DNA from 3 places in the Bradyrhizobium sp. AZCC 1678 genome. Region 1 is predicted to be linked to each of the others. Evidence: predicted binding sites of a transcription regulator. Region 1 holds the regulator's gene; each other region holds the start of a gene.
The links. Region 1 encodes HrcA, which represses chaperone genes, less so after heat shock. Its sites were predicted from a motif close to GTTAGCACTCNCNNNNNGNGAGTGCTAAC; they were not measured.

Region 1 (8,051 bases):
CATCCGACGCGCGATAGGTGGAGGGAACGACGGCATTTTCGTCGGCCTCTGCCGGCGAAGTCGCGAAGGCGAGCACAAGCGCCCCTATGCCCTCCGCAAGCGTTTCGCGCCTCGTCGTTTCCGTGTTAGCACCCATGCAAGGCCCACTGCTTCACTGTGTTGGGCGGTAACGCGTGAGCGCGAGCCACGGTTCCATTCAGGATGCATGTGCAGCCACCAAAGACCCCGCCATTGCATTGAACTGGCTGCGATTACAGTGACACCCATTAGCCGGCCGCTCGTCAAGATGCAGAGCAATTTTTTTTGGCAGCGGCAGCTGCCAACATCTTTGATTGGTCGCTTTCAGCTACTGTGCTCGTACCGCGCCCGTTTCTTCGGTTGATGGCTACGTCCGCATTGCGGATCGCGCCAGACACCCATCGGGATCAAGCATCGGCCCGAGTGAGGCCTGCGCCCTGGCGGCATAGCCGCCCCAGAAGAACGTTGGTACCGTCCCGTATCCAAAAGAGTTTCGCAGAACTGTGGTTGCCGGCAGGCCGGCGCCAATCTCCGGATGGCTTACGGTGCGGGCGATCCGCTGTCACCGCAACTGGTGACGGCGATCCGGCGTCCAATTCAGTGCAGCTGGTTGCAGCCCCAGTCACCGTACGTGGCTCTCCGGATCGTCGTCGTCCTTCAGGCAAAGCAGCGCGTTACATCGAACGGCTTGCCCTCCTTCAGGATGTGGTAGCAGGCGCGCGCCAGCTTGTGTGCCAACGCCTTGGTGGCAACAATGTTGTTGGTCTTGGCCTTTTTGCGCTCATGGAAACGCTTGGCCTCGGGGCAAAAACGCCTGGCAAAATTCGCCGCCTCGACGAATGCCCAGGCGAGATATTTGTTGCCGTTCTTGACGTTGCCTTCGCCCTTCTTCTTGCGATTGCTGGTGTGCACGCTGTCGACGCAGCGCGCGTATGACGCAAAGTTGCCGACCTCGGCGAACCGATCGATCGGGCCGGTTTCCAGAGCAATGACCGTGGCAAGCGTCTGGCCGATGCCCGGCACGGTGGTCAACAAGGCATATTGCGGACGCGGCTTGACGCGTTCTTGCAGGCGCTTCTCCAGAAGCTCGATCTGTGACTGCAGTGTCGCGATAACAGCAACGTTGGCCTTGATTGCCAAGCCTACATCCGCCGCCAGGGGCAGGCTGTCGATCGTGTCGTCGGTCAGCCGCTTGATCTGATTGCTAGTCATCCGCCCGCCGAACTGCCGGGCCATGATGTTCTCGACCGCGAGGACATGTGTCGTGCATGACTGCACCAGCTGCATGCGCTTGCGCGCCAGGTCACGCACTACTCGGTGCTCCCTCGGCAAGATCGTACCGGTCGGCAGGATGCCCAGTCGCAGCAGGTGCGCAAGGTGCTGCGCATCGGTCTCGTCGCCGCTGTGCTTCAGTCCTTCGTACTGCTTGATCGCCGCCGTGTTGGCGAGGTGCACGTGGAGGCCGGCGTCCTGCAATCCGTCGACCAGCCAATACCAGTTGTAGGTCGACTCGACCACCACGCCGGCCAATTCGTCTTGCCACCGGGCCAGAAAGCCCGTGATCTTCCCGGTGTCGTTGGGCAGGCGCTTCTGCGCAACAACCCGATCACCATCGTCGATAACAGCGACAACGCTGTTGTTGGAATGCAGATCAATTCCGCTGTACATCATCTTCGCCTCCTCGTGGCCAAAAGTGATTCGATGACTTCGAACTCACTTTAGCTCCACCGCCTTCTTGGTCACGAAGGCCGGCTAGATGATCTTCAGCGCACAAAATTCCCTGAGCCGATGCACATCTCCGCCATCCAGGTCGGTCAAATGCCATCACCGCAATTCTGATGCGAAACGCTGGTCGCGGCGGAAGCAAGGCGCGTAGCCCGGGTGGAGCGAAGCGTATCCCGGGAACGGTCTGGCAAGCAGATACACTTGTCCCGGATTGCGCTGCGCTTCATCCGGGCTACGGGTGATTTGCTACGCGGCAAGATCCGCCACGACGGCGTCGAGCACGGGGAATCCGTCCTTGGTCACGCGCAAGCGTCCATCGGCTTCGACAGTGATCGCACCTTCGTCGCGCAATATGGCGATCCGGTTCGGATCGAGCGCGCGACCTGACAGCGTCGCATAGCGTTTGGGGTCGATGCCCTCGGCGAGTCGCAATCCCATCAGCAGAAACTCATCGGCGCGCTCTTCGCTGTTGAGCGAATCGTCGGTCACGACGCCATGGCCGTTGGCCTCGACGCGCATCAGCCAGGCCTCGGGGCGCTTCTCGGTTGCGGTCGCATGTCTCGCGCCGTCGATGTCCAGCCGCCCATGGGCGCCCGGACCGATGCCGGCATATTCGTCACCGCGCCAATAGACGAGATTGTGCTGGCATGCCGCGCCTGCGCGGGCGTGATTGGAAATCTCGTAGGCCGGCAAGCCATGATGCGCGCAGACTTCCTGCGTCACATCGTAGAGCGCGCGGGCAACCGCCTCGTCCGGGGTCTTCAATTTGCCGGCCGCATGCAGGCCGAAGAACGGCGTGCCTTCCTCGATCGTGAGCTGGTAGAGCGAGAGATGTTCGGCGGCTTCCGAGATCGCGAGCTTGAGTTCATCCGCCCACATCTGCGGCGTCTGGTCGGGGCGCGCGTAGATCAGGTCGAACGAGTAACGGTCGAACGCGCTGCGTGCGATCGCGACCGCGTCCAGCGCTTCGCGCGCGCTGTGCAATCGTCCGAGCGCCTTCAGCGAAGCATCGTCGAGCGCCTGCACGCCGAGCGAGACGCGGTTGACGCCGGCTGCTCGATAGCCGCGAAACCGTGTTGCCTCCACGCTGGTGGGATTGGCCTCCAGCGTCACCTCGACATTGCCGGCGACGCGCCAATACTTGCCGATCGAATCCAGAATGGAGCCCACGGTTTTCGGCTGCATCAGCGAGGGCGTGCCGCCGCCGAGAAAGATCGAGGTGACGGTTCGATCAGGTGCGCGCGCCGCTGTGGTTTCGATCTCGCGCGCAAACGCACGGGAAAATCTTTCCTCGTCGATCGGCGCGTGGCGGACGTGGCTGTTGAAATCGCAATACGGGCACTTCGACAGGCAAAATGGCCAGTGCACGTAGACGCCGAAGGCGGTCCGCTTCGGGTAGTGGCGTTCGGCGCTAGCCAAGGCAGATCTCCGCCAGTTTGACGAAGGCGCGCGCCCGGTGCGACAAGCCGAGGCCGAGCGGCGGCAGGCCGTGTTTCTCGATCGAGGTCATCTCGCCAAAGGTCCTGACGTGCCCATCGGGCAGGAATGCCGGATCATAGCCGAAACCGGCGGCGCCGCGCGGCGGCCAAACCAGAGTTCCATCGGCGCGGGCTTCGACCTCCTCAAGATGGCCATCGGGCCAGGCGACACACAGCGCCGAAACGAAATGCGCCTTTCGCTTCTCGGGCGTGGTCGCGCCACGTTCCTGCAGCAGGCGTTCGATCCGGCTCATCGCCGCCATGAAATCCTTGCCCTCGCCGGCCCAGCGCGCCGAGTAAATGCCGGGCGCGCCGTCCAGCGCATCGACGACGAGGCCGGAATCATCGGCAAAGGCCGGAAGCTGGGAAGCCTGCGCCGCCGCGATCGCCTTGATCGCCGCATTCGCCCGAAACGTCTGGCCGGTTTCCTCGGGCTCGCCAAGGCCCAGCTCGCCCGCGGAAACGGCCTCGACGCCATGTGGCGCCAGCAGTTCCCGCATCTCGGCGAGCTTGCCGGGATTGTGGGTCGCGATCACGAGCCGGCCTGTGATTCGACGGTGCATGTGCGATCAGACTACGCGACGGCCAGCTTCTGCAAGTCCACCAGACGCGCGACACCCTTGCGCGCCAGTTCCATCAGCGCCAGGAACTCGTCCTGCGAGAACGGCGTCTTCTCGGCGGTGCCCTGCACCTCGATGATGCGGCCGTCGCCGGTCATGACGAAATTGGCGTCGGTCTCGGCCTCGGAGTCCTCGGCATAATCGAGGTCCAATACCGGTGTGCCCTGATAGATGCCGCAGGAGATCGCGGCGACATTGTCGCGCAGAACGTTCGTTTTCAGCATGTTGCGGCTCTTCATCCACGCGATGCAGTCGGCCAGCGCCACCCAGGCGCCGGTGATCGAGGCGGTGCGGGTGCCGCCATCGGCCTGGATCACGTCGCAATCGACCGTGATCTGGCGCTCGCCCAGAGCTTCGAGGTCGACAGCTGCGCGCAAGCTGCGGCCGATCAGCCGCTGGATTTCGACGGTGCGGCCGCCCTGCTTGCCGGCGGCGGCCTCGCGGCGGGTGCGCTCCAGCGTGGCGCGCGGCAGCATGCCATATTCGGCGGTGACCCAGCCGCGGCCCTGGCCCTTCAGCCACGGCGGCAGCCGTTCTTCCAGGGTGGCGGTGACCAGCACATGGGTGTCGCCGAATTTCACCATGCAGGAACCTTCGGCATATTTGACCACGCCGCGTTCCAGCGACACGGGGCGCAGCTGATCGGGCGCACGGCGGCTTGGCCGCATGGGAAATCCTTTCGAAATCGAGCGAAAACTGGTTCGCGGTGCTTGTAGGTGGGGGCGTGGGCAGCGGCAAGGGCTTTTGGCCGCTTTGGCGGGGAAAGGGATGCTTGTCATTGGCCCGCTGGAGCGACAAATTAGGGGTCCAAGGAGTTACGCCGTGGCCCACCACGATCCGATTGGCCTGATCGCACCGCATGCCGGGCTTGCCCAGCTCAACGAGCGTTCGCGCGACATTTTTCGTCAAATCGTCGAGAGTTATCTCGCCACCGGCGATCCCGTCGGCTCGCGCAACATTTCTCGCCTGATCGCGGTGCCGCTGTCGCCGGCTTCCGTCCGCAACGTCATGTCGGACCTCGAAGCGCTCGGGCTAATCTATGCGCCGCATACCTCGGCAGGGCGGCTGCCGACCGAACTCGGCCTGCGCTTCTTCGTCGACGCGCTGATGCAGGTCGGTGACCTCACCGAACCCGAGCGGGAATCGATCCAGAGCCAGCTTGCGTCCGTCGGGCGCGCGCAATCGGTCGAGGCGGCGCTGGGTGAAGCGTTGACGCGGTTGTCCGGCCTGACGCGGGCCGCGGCCGTGGTGCTGACCGCCAAATCCAATTCGCGGCTAAAACACATCGAGTTCGTCCGGCTCGAGCCGGAGCGTGCGCTGGTGGTGCTGGTCGGCGAAGACGGCCAGGTCGAAAACCGCGTGCTGACGCTGCCGCCCGGCGTTCCCTCCTCGGCGCTGACGGAGGCGACCAATTTCCTCAATGCGCGGATTCGCGGCCGCACGCTCGCCGAAGCGCGGCTCGAGCTCGAAACCGCGCTGACGCAGAGCCGCGCCGAACTCGACCAATTGACGCAGAAGGTGATCGCGGCCGGCATCGCAAGCTGGTCCGGCGGCGACAACGACGACCGGCAATTGATCGTGCGCGGCCATGCCAATTTGCTGGAAGACCTGCACGCGCTGGAGGATCTCGAACGCGTCAAGTCGCTGTTCGACGATCTCGAAACCAAGCGCGGCGTGATCGATCTGTTGGGCCGGGCCGAGCGCGCCGAAGGCGTCAGGATTTTCATCGGATCGGAGAACAAGCTGTTCTCGCTGTCCGGTTCCTCCACCATCATCGCCCCCTATGGCGATGCCGCGGGCCGCATCGTCGGCGTTCTCGGCGTGATCGGGCCGACGCGGCTGAACTATGCAAGGGTGATTCCGACCGTGGACTACGCCGCCCGGATCGTCAGCCGGATGTTGGGTGGCTAATCCGCCCGAATAGGGCCTCTATCCCGGCGGGTTGTGCTTGATTTTCGGCCCCTAAAGCACGATATCCGGCCTAGCAAATCCCCATCGAACCAGATGCGTTTTTTGAGAAGGCAGTCTTATGACCGATCCGAACCGGCCGAGTGACGACGAGCTGAAGCAGGCCCAGACCGGCGAGCCCGTGGTCTCAAAACCCTACATCATGCCCGACGATCCCGAGGAGGGATCGAATGAGGCACTGACCAAGGAACTGGCCGAGGCGCGCGACAAGATGCTGCGCACGCTGGCGGAAATGGAAAACCTGCGCCAGCGCACGCGGCGCGAGGTGGCCGATTCCAAGATGTACGGCATCACCGGCTTTGCGCGCGACATTCTCGATATTGCCGACAATCTGCAGCGCGCGCTCGACGCGATCCCGCCCGAGGCCAGGGAAACCGCCGATCCCGGCATCAAGGCCTTCATCGAGGGCGTCGAGCTGACCGAGCGTTCGCTGCTCAACACGCTGGAGAAGAACGGCGTCAAGAAGTTCGATCCGTCGGGCGAGAAGTTCGACCCCAACTTCCAGCAGGCGATGTACGAAGTGCCTGACCCGTCCGTCCCGTCCGGGACCGTGGTCCAGGTCGTGCAGGCCGGCTTCATGATCGGCGAGCGCGTGCTGCGCCCGGCGCTGGTCGCCGTATCCAAGGGCGGCGCCAAGGCCGCGCCGGCGGCCGACGTCACGAACTGAGCCGGCCCCGAGCCTACAGCGGTTTCTCACTGGTTTTCGGCCAGTAGGTGCCAAAACTCCAGAGATTGCCTTCCGGGTCCCGGCAGGCGAAGTCCCGGCTGCCATAGTCGGTGTCGTGCAATTCCATTTCGACGCTGGCGCCTGATGCCTTGACCCTGGCGTGCAGGGCGTCGGGATCGTCGACGGCGATGTAGAGCGCGTCGGTGCGGCGACCGCCGATATCACCGACAAGTTTGCCGTATTCGTCATCGCGGCTTTGGCCGAGCATCAGCAGCGAGGAGCCGTAGGCAAGCTCGGCATGTTGGACCGCGCCGTCCTTTCGGTAGACGACGTACTCGGTGAAGCCGATTACATCCTTCAGCCAGCGGATCATGGCTTCGGCATCGCGACAGCGCATCGTCGGATAGATGCGCGGCGCTTCGATCTTGCTTGGCTCGGTCACGAAAAATCTCCTTGCTTGCTTCGGCTGCGCCAATATGCGCGAAGCGCGACAGCGCTGGCTTGAAGATTTGTTACCGGAACCGTCAGGCGTCGAGCCCGTCCAGCGGGCGCAGCAGGCGGCCGTCGATCAGCGCCAGCCGCCGGGCCCAGGCTGTCGGGGTTTCGCCGGCAAGCGTTGAAAATTCGCGGGCGAGATGCGCCTGGTCGGCGTAGCCGCTTTCAGCCGCAATCCCGGCCCAGCCGCTGCAGCCTCCACCCCGCGCGAGCCGGCAGGCGTGATGGAAGCGCATCATGCGCGCGATTGGCTTCGGCGCGAGACCGAGTTCGGAGCGAAAGCGGTCGACCAGATGTCTGCGGCTCCAGCCGATCTCCTTGGCGAGTGCGGTGATCCGCACGCCACCCGCGCTGCGCGCCAGCCGGCGATAGGCGAACTCGATCTCGGGTGAGGGCAAATGGTTGGCGCGACCCGCCACGAAATCCTCGACCAGATCAAAGCGGCTCTGCCAACCGGATACGGCCCCGAGCCGTTCGTGCAGCGCCCGGCCTTCGCGGCCCAGCACGTCGCCCATGTCGACCATGCGCGCGGCCAGATCGACGACAGTGCCGCCAAAAAAGCGATAGGCGCCGAGCGGTGTGAAATCCACCTGCACGCAGTCGGCGCCGCCATCGGATTCGATAAAGACCGGGCCGGCATGAAGCCCGGCGGCAAAGCTCGGCTGCCGGTCGGCGGCGTTGGGCTCGCGGTCGAGCGCGATCAGGAAGGGCGTGCCGAAGCTGATGATGAGCGGGACCACCAGCCCCGCGGCTTCGCGCTGGAAAAACCGGCCACGCGCCGTTTCACGGTAACCGGTCATGGCCGAGATCAGGCCCGCCGTGCGCTGTGACGGCGCCCGACGGGCCAGTTCGAACGCGAAGGGAGCCGCCAGATCGGACATTCCCGATCTCCGCGAGGTGATGCGGCTAAGCCGCGATATCGTCCGACTTGATGCGCTTGACGCCGGCCTTGGTCATGTCGGCCCAGGCCTTTGCGAGCGAGCCCTGGGTGTCGATGCCGCGGCAGGCGTCTTCGATTACATAGGTTTCAAAACCCGCCTTGCGCGCGTCGAGCGCGCTCCATGCCACGCAGAAGTCGGT
Region 2 (8,051 bases), 6.7 Mb from region 1:
CTTCGTCGCCGAGCATTCCGAAAAGCGCGCCGATGGCGAGACCACGGCCAGCGTCGAACGGACCGCCGCCGAATGAACGACGCTGCGCTGCGCCGGATCTGGCTGTGCGCCGACGATTACGGACTGGCCGAGGGCGTCAACCGCGCCATTCGCGATTTGATCTCCCGCGGCCGTCTCAATGCCACCTCGGTGATGGTGGTAGGCTCAGCGATCGGACGCAGCGAGGTCGCCGCGCTGCAGGATCTCGCGGTGAACAGCCCGCACTGCGCGATCGGGCTGCATGCGACGCTGACCGCGCCGTTTCGTCCGCTGACGATGCACTTCCGCCCCACCGACGGCGGCCTGTTTCTGCCGTTTCCGAATCTCTTGCGCGCGGGCCTGCTGCGGCGGCTCGACCCTGAAATGATCGAAGACGAACTTCTGGCCCAGCTCGCGGCGTTCAAGGAGCTGTTCGGCTGCGCGCCCGATTTCGTAGACGGCCATCAGCACGCACAACTCTTTCCACAGGTGCGCGACGCCTTCCTGCGCGCGGTGAAGGAAGCCGCCCCCGCCGCCTGGGTACGCCAGGGCGGGCGCCTCAAGCCGCTGGTCGGGCTGCTCGGCGCCCCCAAGGCGCTGGTGCTCGACGTTCTCAGCGCGCAATTCCGCAAGCGCGCCACCCGTGCCGGCATCCCGTTCAATCCCGCCTTCGCCGGCGCCTATGATTTTTCAAAAGAACCCGATTTCGCGGTGCTGATGGGTGAGTTCCTTCGGGAATTGCCGGATGGCGCGCTCGTGATGTGCCACCCTGGATTCGTCGACCAAACGCTCGAAAGCCTCGACCCCCTCACCGCCCAGCGCGAGGCGGAACATGCGTATCTCGCAAGCGATCGATTCCCGGCATTGCTGGCGGCGAATAAAGTTACATTGAGTTGATAAGACTCAACAAATCCCGGCGTTTTGTCGCATACCAAAATTTAATTCGGCCACCCACTACTTGCGACACAAACCTCGTCCTACATCTCTCCGGCGCGTTGACGACGATCCGACGCGAGGGAGAGGGCCATGACACCGCAAGAACGCCAACTGATTGACGGTCTTTTCGACCGGCTCACCAAGCTGGAGAACGCCCCGCGCGATGCGGAGGCGATGTCAGCGATCATGCAGGGCCTGCGCAACGCGCCCAATGCGGTCTATGCGCTGGTGCAAACGACGCTGGTGCAGGACGAAGCGCTGAAGCGCGCCGACATGCGCATCCAGGAATTGGAAGCGGCAGCAGGTCAGCAAAATCAATCCGGCGGCTTCCTCGATTCGATGCGCGATGCGATCTTCGGGCAAAACCAGCCGCAAGGTTCGTCACATGGTTCGGTACCCAACGTTCGTGCGCCCGAGATGGGCGGCAATTCGGGCGGCAGCCGTCCGGCGTGGAACACGGGCCAGGTGCTGCAGCAGAGCCAACCGCCCGGGCAATATAATCAGCCGTCCTATGCCCAGCCCCAGCCCTATGGCGCGCAGCCGCCGCAGCAGTCGCCGTTCGGCGGCGGTGGCGGCTCGTTCCTCGGCACCGCAGCGGCGGCCGCGGTCGGCGTGGTCGGCGGCTCGTTGCTGGCCGGCAGCCTCCGTTCGATGATGGGCGGCGGCGGCAACCACCAAAGCTTCGGCGACACGGCCAACCATAGCGGCGGAATCGAAGACCGCAGGCCGTGGGGCGACCAGTCCGGCGGCGACCTGGCGCGCGACGCCGGGATCAACGACATCGGTTCGCGCGGCTCGTCCAGCCAGCGCGCCGACAGCAACGACAACGATTCCGGTTCGCGGCAGGGCTTCTTCGATCAGGCCTCGCATGACGATGACGACATGGACCACGATGCCGACGGCTTCGACGGCGACGATGGTGGTGATGGCGATTACGCGTGAGCGGTGTCTGAGTTGAAAAGTCAAAACGGCCGCCCGATCAGGCGGCCGTTTTTTTGTTGGGACGGATCGTAGTCGGCCGTGAAAAATTTCCCAAGCCGTTGAGAGGGAGTCGATTTTCCTGGCTCGGCGGCTTTTGAGATTGCCAGCTTTTGGGGCTTGATAGCGGGAAAGCTTGCAATTTTGTTTTTTTGGTTTCCCTCGAATCGGGGGTCGTGATTCTCTTGGTGGCATCGGAGGGGACGATGCGGCCAAAGGAACGACGAGAGACGGGACAGAGCGACCTTCTGCGCTCGCGGCTGGACGCGATCATCGATATGGGCCACCCGCTGGTGAAGCTGGCGCGGACGATCGACTGGCCCTTCCTCGAGCAGAAATTCGGAGCGGTCTACGAGGACAAGCCCGGCCGGCCGGCATTGCCGACGCGGCTGATGGCGGGGCTTGCGATCCTCAAGCACACCTACGACCTCTCCGATGAAGTGCTGTGCGAGCGCTGGGTGGAGAACCCCTATTACCAGTTCTTCTGCGGCGAGGAGTTCTTCCAGCACCGCCTGATGTTCGACCGCTCCTCGCTGACGCGCTGGCGGCAACGCATGGGCGAGGAGAAGTTGCAGGCCTTGCTGCAGGAGAGCCTTGCGGTGGCCAGCAAGACCGAGGCGATCAAACCGGCCGATCTTAATCGGGTCATCATCGACACGACGGTGCAGCCCAAGAACGTGATGTTCCCGACCGATGCCAGGCTGCTGAACCGCGCCCGCGAGATCCTGGTCCGGCTGGCGAAACGATATGGTGTCAAGCTGCGCCAATCCTATGCCAGAGTGGGCAAGTTCGCGCTGATCAAGCACCAGCGTTATGCCCACGCCAAGCAGTTCAAGCGCGCCAACAAAGCCTTGAAGAAGCTCAAAACCTATCTCGGCCGTATCATCCGCGACATCGGCCGCAAACTTGGTGGCAACGCCGACTTGCTCGGTGGGATCGTGTTGGAGCGCATGCTGGCACGGGCGCGACGCGTGCTTGAGCAGAAGCAGCACCAGCGTGGACCGAAGGTCTACTCGCTGCACGCGCCGGAGGTGGAATGCATCGGCAAGGGCAAGGCGCACCGACCTTACGAGTTCGGCGTCAAGGTCTCGGTCGCCACCACGCTGGCGCACGCCAAGGGTGGGCAGTTCGTGACCCATGTGAAGGCGCTGCCCGGCAACCCCTATGACGGCCATACACTTGCAACCGTCATCCCCGAGATGGAGGAGCTGATCGGCAACACCATCGAGCGCGCGCTCCTCGACAAGGGCTATCGCGGCCACAACGCCCCGCCCGATTACAAGTTCAGGGTGTTCATCTCAGGACAGAAGCGGCGGGTGACACCACAGATCAAGCGCGAGCTCCGACGGCGTTCCGCCGTCGAGCCGGTCATCGGCCATCTCAAATCCGAGCACCGCATGGGCCGCAATTACCTCTGGCATCGCCAGGGCGATGCCACCAATGCCGTCATGGCCGCCGTCGGCTACAACTTCCGCCGCCTCATCCGGTGGCTGAGCTTTCTGCTGTTCGAAATCCTCTCTCGGCTCAGCCTCAAATTGCGGCTCAGCCCAGCCTGAAATCCCGATTCTTCACGGACGACATCGTAGCCCGGATGGAGCCAACGGGTCGCGCGAATGCGCGCCCGATGACAGGCTCCGCGCAATCCGGGACAGTCGTTGTACTGAGACAATCCCGGATTTCGCTTCGCTCCATCCGGGCTACGATCAAAACAATCAGATCACCACGACCCTGGCGCCGACGCCGACGCGGCCGTAGAGATCGATGACGTCTTCATTGCGCATACGGATGCAGCCGGACGACACGTTGGTGCCGATAGTCCAGGGCTCGTTGGAGCCGTGGATGCGATAGAGCGACGAACCCAGATACATCGCGCGCGCGCCGAGCGGATTTTGCGGGCCGCCTTCCATGTACCGCGGCAGATCGGGGCGCCGCGCCAGCATCTCCGGCGGCGGCGTCCAGGCCGGCCATTCCTTCTTCGCGGAGACGGTCTTGACGCCTGACCAGGTGAAGCCGGGGCGGCCGACGCCGACGCCGTAGCGCAGCGCCTTGCCGTCGCCCTGCACCAGGAACAGGAACTTGTTCGGGGTGTCGATCACGATGGTCCCTGCGCTTTCCTTGCCGTAATACTCGACTACCTGCTTTTCGTATTTCGGATCGAGCGGACGTTGTGCGGGGTCGATCTCCTCCTCCCCGCGCATCGACTGCTGCGGATCCATCGGCGGCAGCAACGCGCGCCGCCCGCCATAGCCGTAATCGGGCTGCGTCTGATAGGCCGGCTGTTGCTGATAGCGCCCGTCCTGCGGCAGGTCGCCGAACAGGAATTCGATGAAGCCGCCGCCCATGTTGGCGCGTTCGGCAGCAGCCATGCGCACCGGCGCGGGCTCGCGGGCGTATATCACGGCGGGTTCGGCAATTGGCGAGGCGTCGATCGCAAAAGCCTCACTGGAGAAGCAAAGGCAAGACGCGCTCGCAAGGAGCGCAAGGGAGATTTTTCCGGACATCGACGTACTCTGTACTGATCGTCATTGCGGGTTGGCGGCAGCGGCGCGACGAGCACCGCTGCACGCGATCAATACAAATCAAAACCTAATCGGTTTGGTAAACAGATCGGCCGTTTCGATTCACCATTTCGGCAATCGCGCGCTGATTTGCCCGCTAGCGTTTATTTTGCATGAACGCCGCCCCTCATGGTTAATCGTTGGTATGCGGCCGCGGGCAAACCGCTACCATGACGCGTTCCGGCGTGAACCTCACGTTAAATCGCATCGGTCTAGAACACACACGGAAGTGAAGGGGTGGGAAAAACTCATGTCGGTCAATCGCAAGCGTTTTCGTATTGAACAAGCCCTTCTGGGCGACGCGCCAATTATGATGCCTGCCGCCGAAGGCGGCGAGATCGGTCCGATGCATCGTGAGATCATGGCCGAGCTGCGCGCGATCCGCGCACAGATGGCGGGCTTCGGCCACACCCGCGACGGTTCGACTGTCGCCACGGATATCGCACGCGAGACCGCGGATGCCCACGCGTTGCTGGAAACCTACCGCGCCCAGATCGAGCAGTGCGCGAAGCTGAAAGTCGAGCTCGATCTCATTCACGACGCCATCAACCGCACCAAGCGCGAAATCGCCACCCTGCACGGCAACAGCTTTGACGGCCAGGAAATGGCCAAGGTCAATGGCGAGCTCGGCGCCGTCGTCGGCGGCACTGAACAGGCCACCCAGCAGATTCTCGAGGCCGTCGAGGCGATCGACCAGGCCGCCACCGCATTATCCAAGAACATCTCGCCCGACCAGCAAAAGCTGCTCAGCGAGGAAATCCAGGAACGCGTCGTCGCGATCTTCGAGGCCTGCAATTTCCAGGACTTGACGGGCCAGCGCATCAGCAAGGTGATGACGACGATGAAATTCATCGAAAAGCACATCATCGAGATGATGGAAATCTGGGGTGGCGTCGATGCCATCAAGGCGCACGCCCCGCCGATCGTCGATACCCGCGAAGGCGACGCCAAGCTGCTGAACGGCCCGAAGCTGGACGGCGACGACGGTCACGCCTCGCAGAACGACATCGACGCGCTGTTCGATTGATCGGACTGGTTAACGCAGACTAAATAAAAACGCCGGCTAGATGCCGGCGTTTTTTGTTGATTTTTGCGCGGTCATTCCGGGATGGTGCGTTAGCACCAGACCTCAGATGCGCAATTGCGCATCGGGGAATCTCGAGATTCTCAGGTGCGCAATTGCGCACCATGGTTCGATGCTTCGCATCGCCCCGGAATGACGGCGTCTAATCACGCCCGCGGCGCGCAGCGGACATAGACCATGTTGCCGTAACGGACCGCGGCATCCTTTTCGATGAAGCGGGTCACGAGCACGCGGCCGTCGAACGAGACGATCTCGCGGTCCTGCTCGCCGGGCGTCGGGCCGGGCGGACCGATATAATTCTTGCCGCTCGGGCTGCCCTTGAGGCGCAGTTCCTGCGGGGTGGCCTGGTCGGCCAGATGCATGACAACACCGCCGGAGGTGCCGGCGCCGATCACATAGGGCTGCTTGCACTGCCCGCGCGCCGCGGCTTCGGTGCGGGCGCGGTCGTTGGGATTCTGGAACGAGGCGAGGCCCCAGCGGCCGACGATCTCGTCGGAGCGGATGGTGGCCGGCATATCGGGCGCGACGCCGGGCTCGGCCTCGGGCGCCGAACTGGACGACAGCGACGGCAGGCTCATGCTGCTGCACGCTGCCAGCAAGATCGTCAGCGCCGATGCGATCGCCAGATTGGCAACCGTACGCGCATTACGTGAGCTGATCATCGTATTCCCCCGAGCAATTCCTTGGCCGCTCCCGTCAAGCAGCCAATCGTAAAAAGCCTGCCGGAGCAATGACGTCCGTTAAATTACGCCGCTGCGCCGATTTGGTTTCTGTGGGACCATCCTATATTGGCCTCAAGAAGGCCTTAACCCCCTTGTTTGCTTGACAGGATCAGCGCCAAGCCATATTCCCCGGCCCCACGTTTAGCACTCAAATCCGACGATTGCTAAGGGTCATGCTGTCCCGCCCGGGGCGGCGTCGAATACGCGGCATTATCAGCCATTTTCGTGGCACAGACCTGAAACCACGCCTTCCATGGAACTTCAAGAGGAGACGTCATGGCCAAATCCAAATTCCGTCCGCTGCACGACCGCGTCGTGGTCAAGCGCATCGATGCCGAAGAGAAGACCAAGGGCGGCATCATCATTCCCGATAGCGCCAAGGAAAAGCCGTCGCAGGGCGAAGTCACCGCCGTGGGCCCGGGCGGCCGCGACGAGGCCGGCAAGCTGATTCCGATCGACCTCAAGGTCGGCGACCGCGTGCTGTTCGGCAAATGGTCGGGCACCGAGGTCAAGCTCGACGGCGAGGAACTCCTGATCATGAAGGAGAGCGACATCATGGGCGTGCTGAGCTGACGCACGCTCCGGCCGTCGCACGTCAGTCGTCGGCGCTGACTTCTTCCCTTCTCCCCTTGTGGGAGAAGGTGGCGCGCAAAAGCGCGCCGGATGAGGGGTCTCTATCCGCGGAGACAGACCCCTCACCCGTCCGCGATGCTTCACATCGCGTCCACCCTCTCCCACAAGGGGAGAGGGGAAGAAACCCGGCGGTGACGGCAACCAATCGTACCCAATCATTCAGGAGTCCAAATCATGGCTGCCAAAGACGTTAAATTTTCCGGCGACGCCCGCGACCGCATGCTGCGCGGCGTCGACGTTCTCGCCAACGCGGTGAAGGTGACGCTCGGTCCGAAGGGCCGCAACGTCGTGATCGAGAAGAGTTTTGGCGCACCCCGCATCACCAAGGACGGCGTCACCGTCGCCAAGGAAATCGAACTCGAGGACAAGTTCGAGAACATGGGCGCGCAGATGCTGCGCGAAGTCGCCTCCAAGACCAACGACACCGCCGGCGACGGCACCACCACCGCCACCGTGCTGGCGCAGGCGATCGTGCGCGAAGGCGCCAAGTCGGTCGCCGCCGGCATGAATCCGATGGATCTGAAGCGCGGCATCGACATCGCGGTCCACGCCGTCGTCAAGGATCTCGAAAAGCGCGCCAAGCCGGTTGCCTCTTCGTCCGAGGTCGCCCAGATCGGCACCATCTCGGCCAACGGCGACACCGCCATCGGCAAGATGATCGCCCAGGCAATGCAGAAGGTCGGCAATGAAGGCGTCATCACGGTCGAGGAGAACAAGTCGCTCGAGACCGAAGTCGACATCGTCGAGGGCATGAAGTTCGACCGCGGCTACCTGTCGCCCTACTTCATCACCAACGCCGAAAAGATGACGGCCGAACTCGAAGACGTCTACGTGCTGCTGCACGAGAAGAAGCTGTCGGGCCTGCAGTCGATGCTGCCGGTGCTGGAAGCCGTGGTGCAGTCCGGCCGTCCGCTTTTGATCATCGCCGAGGACGTCGAGGGCGAAGCGCTGGCGACACTGGTGGTCAACCGCCTGCGCGGCGGCCTGAAGGTCGCCGCCGTCAAGGCGCCGGGCTTCGGCGATCGTCGCAAGGCAATGCTGGAAGACATCGCGATCCTGACCGGCGGTCAGCTGATCTCGGATGAACTCGGCATGAAGCTCGAAAGCGTCACCATCAACATG
Region 3 (8,051 bases), 810 kb from region 1:
GCCGATCAAGATCATCACGCTCGACGACGGCGGCGATCCGACCACGGCGACAACAAACACGCGGCGCTTCGTCACCGAGTCCAAGGCCGACATCATCATGGGCTCCTCGACGACGCCTTCGACGGTCGCGGTCGCAACCGTGGCGAACGAGGCGGGCATTCCGCATATCGGTCTCGCGCCGTTCCCGATCAACGAGGCGCGCATCAAGTGGTCGGTCGCCATGCCGCAGCCGATCCCGATCATGGGCAAGGTGCTGTACGAGCACATGAAGGCGCACGGCATCAAGTCCGTCGGCTATATCGGTTACTCCGATTCCTACGGCGATCTCTGGTTCAACGATTTCAAGGCCCAGGCTATACCGATGGGAATGACGCTCGCCACCGAGGAGCGTTTTGCGCGGCCGGATACGTCGGTCGCAGGACAGGTTCTGAAACTCCTCGCCGCCAATCCGGACGCGATTCTCGTCGGCGCCTCCGGCACCGCCGCGGCGCTGCCGCAGACCACGCTGCGCGAGCGCGGCTACAAGGGCCTGATCTACCAGACCCACGGCGCTGCCAGCATGGACTTCATCCGCATCGCGGGTCCCGCGGCCGAAGGCGTGATCATGGCGTCGGGTCCGGTGATGTCGCCGGAGACGCAACCCGACAGCGCGCTGACCAAGAAGCCGGGCCTTGCGCTCAATACCGCCTATGAAGCCAAGTACGGCGCCAACAGCCGCAGCCAGTTCGCCGGCCACTCCTACGACGCCTTCGAGGTGCTCAAGCGCGTGGTGCCGGTGGCGCTGAAGACGGCAAAACCGGGAACGCCGGAATTCCGCGAGGCGATCCGCCTGGCGCTGATGTCCGAGAAGGAAATCGTCGCCAGCCAGGGTGTCTACAACTTCACCGAAAAGGATCGCTACGGCCTCGACGACCGCTCGCGCATCATTTTGACGGTGAAGGACGGAAAATACGTCCCGGCGAAGTGAGGGCGCGCGGTCTGTAGGGTGGGCAAAGCGCAGCGTGCCCACCATAGATCGGCGAACATGAAAGATGGTGGGCACGGCGCAAGTGCGCCTTTGCCCACCCTACTTTTTGTGGAATCAGCTCTCTATCCCCCCGTGGAAGCGACCAGCAGCGACGGCGTCGGCTGCGAACGGGCCTCGTCGACGCATCTGCGCATCGTCAGCGCCTGCTCGGCGACATGGTCGAGCAGCCATCGCTCGAATGCTTCGGGCGACATCGCAGGCGCGTAGAGATATCCCTGCACGACGTCGCATCCGAGCCCGGCCAGCAGCTTGCGTTGTCCCTCGGTTTCGACGCCCTCGGCGACCACGGCCATTTTCAGGCTCTGGCCGACACGGACAACGGCGGTGGCGATCGCAAGCGCGCTGGCATCACGCTCGATGTTGCGCATAAAACTGCGGTCGATCTTCAATTCGCGGATCGGCAAGTGCGCCAGCCGGCTCAGGCTTGAATAACCGGTTCCGAAATCGTCCAGCGACAGGCCGACGCCGAGCTTGCGGATCGCATTCATGGTGTCGATCGCGGCCGAACGCTCGTTCACGAGCACGCCTTCGGTGATCTCGAGCATCAATGTCTGGGGTGGGAGGTCGTTGGCTGCGAGGGTCTCCGCCACCACGGCGGCAAGCTTCGCATTCTGGAAATTGAGCGGCGACAGGTTGACCGCCACGCAGGGGACGTCCAGTCCGGCTTGGCGCCACGCGGCCATTTGCCGGCACGCCTCGCGGATCGACCACAGGCCGATCTGCTCGATCAGGCCGACTTCCTCGGCCAGCGGAATGAATTTCGAAGGCGGGACTTCGCCAAGATCAGGATCGTGCCAGCGGGACAGCGCTTCGACGCCGTAGAGGGCGCCGTCGACGGTTCGGGTCTGCGGTTGATAGACGAGCCTCAACCGGTCATTGGCGATGGCCTGGCGGAGTGCCGCGCTGAAGACGAGCCGCTGCTCGGCAAGCCGGTTCATGTCGGCGCTGAAGAAGCGGTGGGTGGAGCGGCCCGCCTGCTTGGCCTTGTACATCGCCGCATCGGCCTGCTGTATCAGCGTATCGATATCGGTAGCATTGTCGGGATAGATGCTGATGCCCATGCTGGCGGAAATCGGCACCTGCCTGTTGTCGATCCATAGCGGCGACGTCAACGCTTCGGTGATGTTGGAGGCGACCAGCGAGGCGCGGGCCGGATCGCAATTCGGTAGCGCGATGACGAACTCGTCGCCGCTCAGGCGTCCCAGCAGGTCGGACGGCTGGATACGGGCGCGCAGCCGTTTTGTAAATTCGATCAGCAGGGCGTCGCCCGCCGAATGTCCGAGGGTGTCGTTGACGTCCTTGAAGTGATCGAGATCCAGGAACACCAGCGCGAGCTGCTTCTGCGGCGCGCAGTCTTCGATGGCCTGGTTGATCAGCTCACGCAACTGCGCACGGTTCGGCAGCCCGGTCAGCATGTCATGGTAGGCGAGCCGGGCGATCTGGGCGCGGGCTTCCTTTCGCTCGATCGCCAGCGCGCCGAGGTGAACGCAGGCGTCGACGATCCGCTGATGCCAGCGGCTCGGCGCGCGACATTCCCTGAAATAGAAGGCGAAAGTGCCGATCACGCGGCCGTCCTTGGCCTTGATCGGCGTCGACCAGCAGGCCTTCAGGCCGACCTCGAGCGGCCGTGTCTTGTACGGCTGCCAGCGCGGATCGGTGTCGATATCTTCGGCCAGTACAGGCTTGCCAAAATACGCCGCCGACCCGCACGAGCCGACAGCCGGACCAATGGCGATGCCTTCAAGCGCGCGGGAGTAATCTTCAGGCAGGCTCGGTCCACCCAGCGGATGCACCAGCCCGTCGGAATCGACGTGCAGCACCGAAGCCACGACATCAGGTGCAATGGCTTCAACGCGCCGGCAAAGCTGGTCGGCAATCTCGGTGATCGGGAGTTCGTCGGCCAACGCGCTCATGATCAATTGCTGCAGCGACCGCAACTGCTTGTTCTCGGAGATATCGGTCAACAGGGCGAAGATGTACTTGACGCGCCCGCGGGCGCTGCGGAACGGCTTGACCATGGCCGAGACCCAGACTTCATCGCCGTTCTTGTCGTAGGCCAGGATTTCGTCTTCAGTGCCGCTCTCATCGTAGATTCGGCGGCGTAGCTTCGGCAGCGTCTTGCGATTGGTGAAGCGGCCGGCAAGCAAATGGCTCGCCTGCCGTCCTTGTGCTTCTTCAGGTGAGTATCCGAACATTCCGGAGAACGCGGCGTTGGTATAGACGACCTGCAGCTTGCGGTCGGTGACGACGACCGCGCGGTTGGTCTTGTCGGCCACCAGGTTGAGCAGCGCGATCCTCTCGCGTCGTTCGACCTCGGCGGTGATGTCACGAACGAAGACCATGTAGTTAGCTCGGCCACCGATCTCGACACGCGACACCGATAGCTGAGCCCGGGTCCGGCTGCCGTCGTTGCGCCGGATCGTGATCTCGGAACCGGCGCCATTTTGCAGGTCATTGAAGCCGAGGCAGCGTGCATCGCAGCCGAGAATCTCCGTGCGCGGCACGCCCCAGATCAATTCGGCCGCGGCGTTGAAATGGCTTACATGCATGTGGCCGTCGATGATGACGACAGCCTCACTCGCCTGCTCGAGCGCCGCCAGCAGGAATTCGGGAGTGTCGACCGTAGGGCAATCGGAGGCGCGCATCGTCTGACCTTGTAACCCGGCAGCCATCGTCGACGCCCGGCGTCGGACGGAAAATGGTTGCTGCATCGCAAGGTTAGAAGGCCGCGCGTGGTCAGGAAGTTGTGCAACTCACAACGAGCAGGTTGGAACTCGCATCATGATTAAGGCTTCGTTAATAGGGGCCGGCGCGAAATCCGCCTTCGGGAGCCCACATGGCGGGACTTAACGCGGACCTCGTCCAGGTCGAAAATGATCCATGGGCGAAAATATCCGGCCATGATCCGTTTGGTGGTAACCGGTCAGACTTGCTGCGCAAAACGATCCGTCGCTTTGATCAGCGCATCAAGAATGCCTGGTTCATCGTAGGCGTGGCCGGCGCCCTCGATCAGATGAAAGTCGGCTTGAGGCCAGGCCTCGTGTAACTGATACGCAAAGCGTGCCGGACATGGCATGTCGTAACGGCCATGCACAAGCGCGCCTTTCCATGCAGCTATCGTCGTCGAGATAGACGTCCAGCGGATGCAGAAAGACCCGGCATCGCTGCCGGGCCTTTCTTATTGTTGTGCTCTGAATGGTTGGACTTAGAAGTCCATGCCGCCCATACCACCCATGCCGCCGCCACCCGCAGGCATACCGGCGCCGCCCTGGTTTTTCTTCGGCACTTCGGCCACCATGGCTTCCGTGGTGACCAGGAGCGCGGCAACCGAGGCTGCATTCTGGATCGCCACGCGAACGACCTTGGTCGGGTCGATGATGCCCTTCGAGATCAGGTTGACATATTCGCCGGTCTGCGAGTCGAAGCCGTAGGCATACTGGTCCTTTTCGAGGATCTTGCCGAGGATGACGGAACCGTCTTCGCCCGCGTTGATCGCGATCTGGCGGGCCGGCCAAGACAGCGCCTTGCGCACGATCTCGACGCCGGTCTTCTGGTCGTCGTTCTTGGTGCGCAGGCCCTTGAGATGCAGGGAGGCTCGGAGCAAGGCGACGCCCCCGCCCGGCACGATGCCTTCTTCAACCGCCGCACGGGTCGCATGCATCGCGTCATCCACGCGATCCTTACGCTCCCTTACCTCGACCTCGGTCGCGCCACCGACGCGGATCACCGCGACGCCGCCCGCGAGCTTGGCCAGACGCTCCTGCAGCTTCTCACGGTCGTAGTCCGAGGTGGTTTCCTCGATCTGCGCCTTGATCTGGGCCACGCGGGCTTCGATATCGGCCTTCTTGCCGGCCCCGCTGACGATGGTGGTGTTCTCCTTGTCGATCATCACCTTCTTGGCGCGACCGAGCATCTGCAGGGTGACGTTCTCGAGCTTGATGCCGAGATCTTCCGAGATCGCCTGACCAGCGGTCAGAACGGCGATGTCCTGCAGCATGGCCTTGCGGCGATCGCCGAAGCCCGGAGCCTTGACGGCAGCAACCTTGAGGCCGCCGCGCAGGCGGTTGACGACAAGGGTGGCGAGCGCTTCGCCTTCAACGTCTTCGGCGATAATCAGAAGCGGCTTGCCGCTCTGCACCACGGCTTCGAGCAGCGGCAGCAGCTCGTTCAGCGAGGAGAGCTTCTTCTCGTTGATCAGGACATAGGCGTCTTCCATCTCAACGCGCATCTTGTCGGCGTTGGTGATGAAGTAGGGCGAGATGTAGCCGCGGTCGAACTGCATGCCTTCGACGACTTCAAGCTCGGTCTGGAGCGACTTGGCTTCCTCGACCGTGATGACGCCCTCGTTGCCGACCTTCTTCATGGCGTCCGCCAGGAACTTGCCGATTTCGGCGTCGCCGTTGGCGGAGATGGTACCGACCTGGGCGATTTCCTCGTTCGAGGTGACCTTCTTGGAGTTCTTCTCGAGGTCGGCGACCACGGCTTCCACCGCCATGTCGATACCGCGCTTCAGATCCATCGGGTTCATGCCGGCGGCAACCGACTTGGCGCCTTCACGGACGATCGCAGCCGCCAGAACGGTCGCGGTGGTGGTGCCGTCGCCGGCCGCGTCGGCCGACTTGGAGGCGACTTCGCGCACCATCTGCGCGCCCATGTTCTCGAACTTGTCCTCAAGCTCGATTTCCTTGGCGACGGTGACGCCGTCCTTGGTCATGCGGGGAGCGCCGAATGACTTATCGAGTACAACGTTGCGGCCCTTCGGACCGAGCGTCACCTTGACGGCATTGTGGAGAATGTCGACACCGCGCAGCATGCGGTCGCGGGCATCTACGCCGAATTTGACTTCCTTGGCTGACATGATGACCTCCGTATTTCCAGATCCCAAGGTCCACGCGATTGGGCGGATTCCTGAGGGATGAGATTTGGATTGCAGGGCCTCTTCCTTCGAGACGCCGGCTGCGCCGGCTCCTCAGGATGAGGGAACGGACTAAAGCGCTTAAGCGGCCTTCTTCCTGGCGGTGGGAACGTCGGTGAGGACGCCCATGATGTCGCTTTCCTTCATGATCAGAAGTTCCTGACCATCGAGCTTGACCTCGGTGCCCGACCACTTGCCGAACAACACGCGGTCGCCGGCCTTTAGGTCGATCGGGATCAGCTTGCCGGCTTCGTCACGGCCGCCCGAACCAACGGCGATGATCTCGCCCTGCGAGGGCTTTTCCTTGGCACTGTCCGGAATGAGGATGCCGCCAGCGGTCTTATCTTCGGCATCGATGCGTTTGACCACGACGCGGTCGTGGAGCGGACGGAACTTCATGCGATCCTCTATGGCTTTTGTGATTATTTCTGGATTGGCAGTCGCAATGAGCGAGTGCTAGCCGCCCCTGACATAAGCCTGTGACACTGTGGCGCAAGGGCTTCGGCCCACGATGTTTGACCGCGACTTGAGGAGGGGCGACTGCTGGCAGGTGAAGTAACATGCTGGTAGCGCGTTGATTGCTATGACCTATTGAACGTTTTCGTTTTTGGCGAATTGAGAAAGCACGCATTACTCTTCAGTTGGGCTGGAGGTTGGCATGGTCGAGAAAGATACGGTTTCCAGGGATTTCAGGAAGCAGGTCTTAGGCTACGGACTGACAACAGCGGAAATCGTTTATCGCCGTCCGGATCGGCGCTGGTTGCTGCAAACTTACGTCTGGCAGGACTACGATATGTTTCCGGATTTCCCGGCGTTGAAGGATTTCCTCGCGTTCTGGGAAACAAGGCTCGAAGGTCCGCTGTTCGCGGTTACCGTCGCGCACTCCAAACTGATCAAGCCTGCCGAACTACGCGCCGTGGACGGAGTCCTCCGGCTGCATTAACGCCGGCGCTACGAAAATCGCAAAGGCATTTGAATCGCACTCCGGGTGCGACAAAAGTAAAAGCGCATATGCATATGTTGGATGTGCTGCTTAGCGCGAGGGGGGTAACTGAAGGCAAAGGTCGCGATAATTAACAAGTGGTCCGCCACGTCCACACTTCCCATCCTCCATTCTTAAGCGCACGATGCGCTTCGGTCCATGCCCTCAGAGGAGGTAGCTATGGAACATCAATTTTTCATTCGCCGGCAAAACCTTAAGCTCTATCGCAGTCTCGTGGCTGCATCGGAAGCGGCGGCAGCGAAAGCTGACGCGCGGCAGAAGAAGCTTTTAAAGCTACTGGCAGAGGAAGTAGCGAGCGAACCGCCGCCCAGAAAGAACTAAGGCGCTTGATGCCGGCATGAGTGGCTTAACCTGTCAAAGCAATTAGCAGCGGCTACGGCGAATCCATCGCTAGTGGCAAGTTTGGTTTGCCGTCTTTCCGGACTTCGGCAATTCCCTTCGCGGCAATTGCCGAACATACAGGACATTGTTGGCGCCGCGATCGCGGACATTGCGATATCAATCAGGGGGCGCATTGCGGGCGCTAGCCCTTCAAGTATTACAAAATCCGCCGGTTCACTTCGACCCGCCTTACCTGGGCGGGTGCAAATCGCCTTGAAGCCAGCGTCCAAGGGACTTGGACTTCATAGGGTCTTCATACGCGGCAAGGGTCGCATGTGCGTGGTTGCAGATAGCGCATTCAAAGGTATGCAAGTCGACGCCCGGGCGTGCTGGCTCGATACTGACGAGCATCATCGGGGCCTTGCACTTCGGACAAGCGGGGCGCTCAATTGCAACGAATGGAATGACGGACGACAGGCGTTGAGACTGGGGCATGATGCTTCCCTCGAATAGGCGGGAGCGCAACACTCTCTGTCACCGGTAATGCCCAGGAGGCGGAGCGATGATTGTCTGAGTATACGCCTCCAGGGAACTCAAAAGCGAGTTAATTCGCGGATATTTGGAAGGAAGATAAGCACGCACCACCCCATAGTCCGGGCCCGCCGGCTCACCCCCCGCGGGTTTTGGTTGCCTTCCACATCGGCATGAGGTTGTCTTAGGTCCTATCGGATATGGGAGACGATCAAGGTGGCAACTGGAACGGTGAAGTGGTTCAACGCGACAAA

Region 2: a site for HrcA is predicted at 6,437-6,465, ahead of V1294_RS35525 (co-chaperone GroES). Genes of this name have one in related genera too.
Region 3: a site for HrcA is predicted at 6,375-6,403, ahead of V1294_RS07200 (co-chaperone GroES). Genes of this name have one in related genera too.

Annotation. Positions count from the first base shown of each region.
Region 1 covers NZ_JAZHSE010000001.1:701,644-709,694, reverse strand. Annotated here, with positions in the region: gene V1294_RS03395 (alpha/beta fold hydrolase) at 1-136, opposite strand, end outside; gene V1294_RS03390 (IS110 family transposase) at 676-1,686, opposite strand; gene hemW (radical SAM family heme chaperone HemW) at 1,990-3,162, opposite strand; gene rdgB (RdgB/HAM1 family non-canonical purine NTP pyrophosphatase) at 3,155-3,784, opposite strand; gene rph (ribonuclease PH) at 3,796-4,509, opposite strand; gene hrcA (heat-inducible transcriptional repressor HrcA) at 4,664-5,752, shown strand; gene grpE (nucleotide exchange factor GrpE) at 5,871-6,476, shown strand; gene V1294_RS03360 (VOC family protein) at 6,490-6,918, opposite strand; gene V1294_RS03355 (helix-turn-helix domain-containing protein) at 7,001-7,852, opposite strand; gene pncA (bifunctional nicotinamidase/pyrazinamidase) at 7,878-8,051, opposite strand, start outside.
Region 2 covers NZ_JAZHSE010000001.1:7,443,092-7,451,142, forward strand. Annotated here, with positions in the region: gene V1294_RS35490 (glycosyltransferase family 2 protein) at 1-76, shown strand, start outside; gene V1294_RS35495 (ChbG/HpnK family deacetylase) at 73-915, shown strand; gene V1294_RS35500 (DUF2076 domain-containing protein) at 1,045-1,896, shown strand; gene V1294_RS35505 (IS5 family transposase) at 2,139-3,488, shown strand; gene V1294_RS35510 (L,D-transpeptidase) at 3,645-4,433, opposite strand; gene V1294_RS35515 (protein phosphatase CheZ) at 4,741-5,517, shown strand; gene V1294_RS35520 (hypothetical protein) at 5,721-6,236, opposite strand; gene V1294_RS35525 (co-chaperone GroES) at 6,573-6,869, shown strand; gene groL (chaperonin GroEL) at 7,104-8,051, shown strand, end outside.
Region 3 covers NZ_JAZHSE010000001.1:1,511,058-1,519,108, forward strand. Annotated here, with positions in the region: gene V1294_RS07180 (ABC transporter substrate-binding protein) at 1-967, shown strand, start outside; gene V1294_RS07185 (EAL domain-containing protein) at 1,090-3,672, opposite strand; partial or broken gene V1294_RS07190 (prolyl aminopeptidase) at 3,951-4,130, opposite strand; gene groL (chaperonin GroEL) at 4,233-5,885, opposite strand; gene V1294_RS07200 (co-chaperone GroES) at 6,024-6,341, opposite strand; gene V1294_RS07205 (usg protein) at 6,601-6,885, shown strand; gene V1294_RS07210 (hypothetical protein) at 7,105-7,266, shown strand; gene V1294_RS07215 (cold-shock protein) at 8,014-8,051, shown strand, end outside.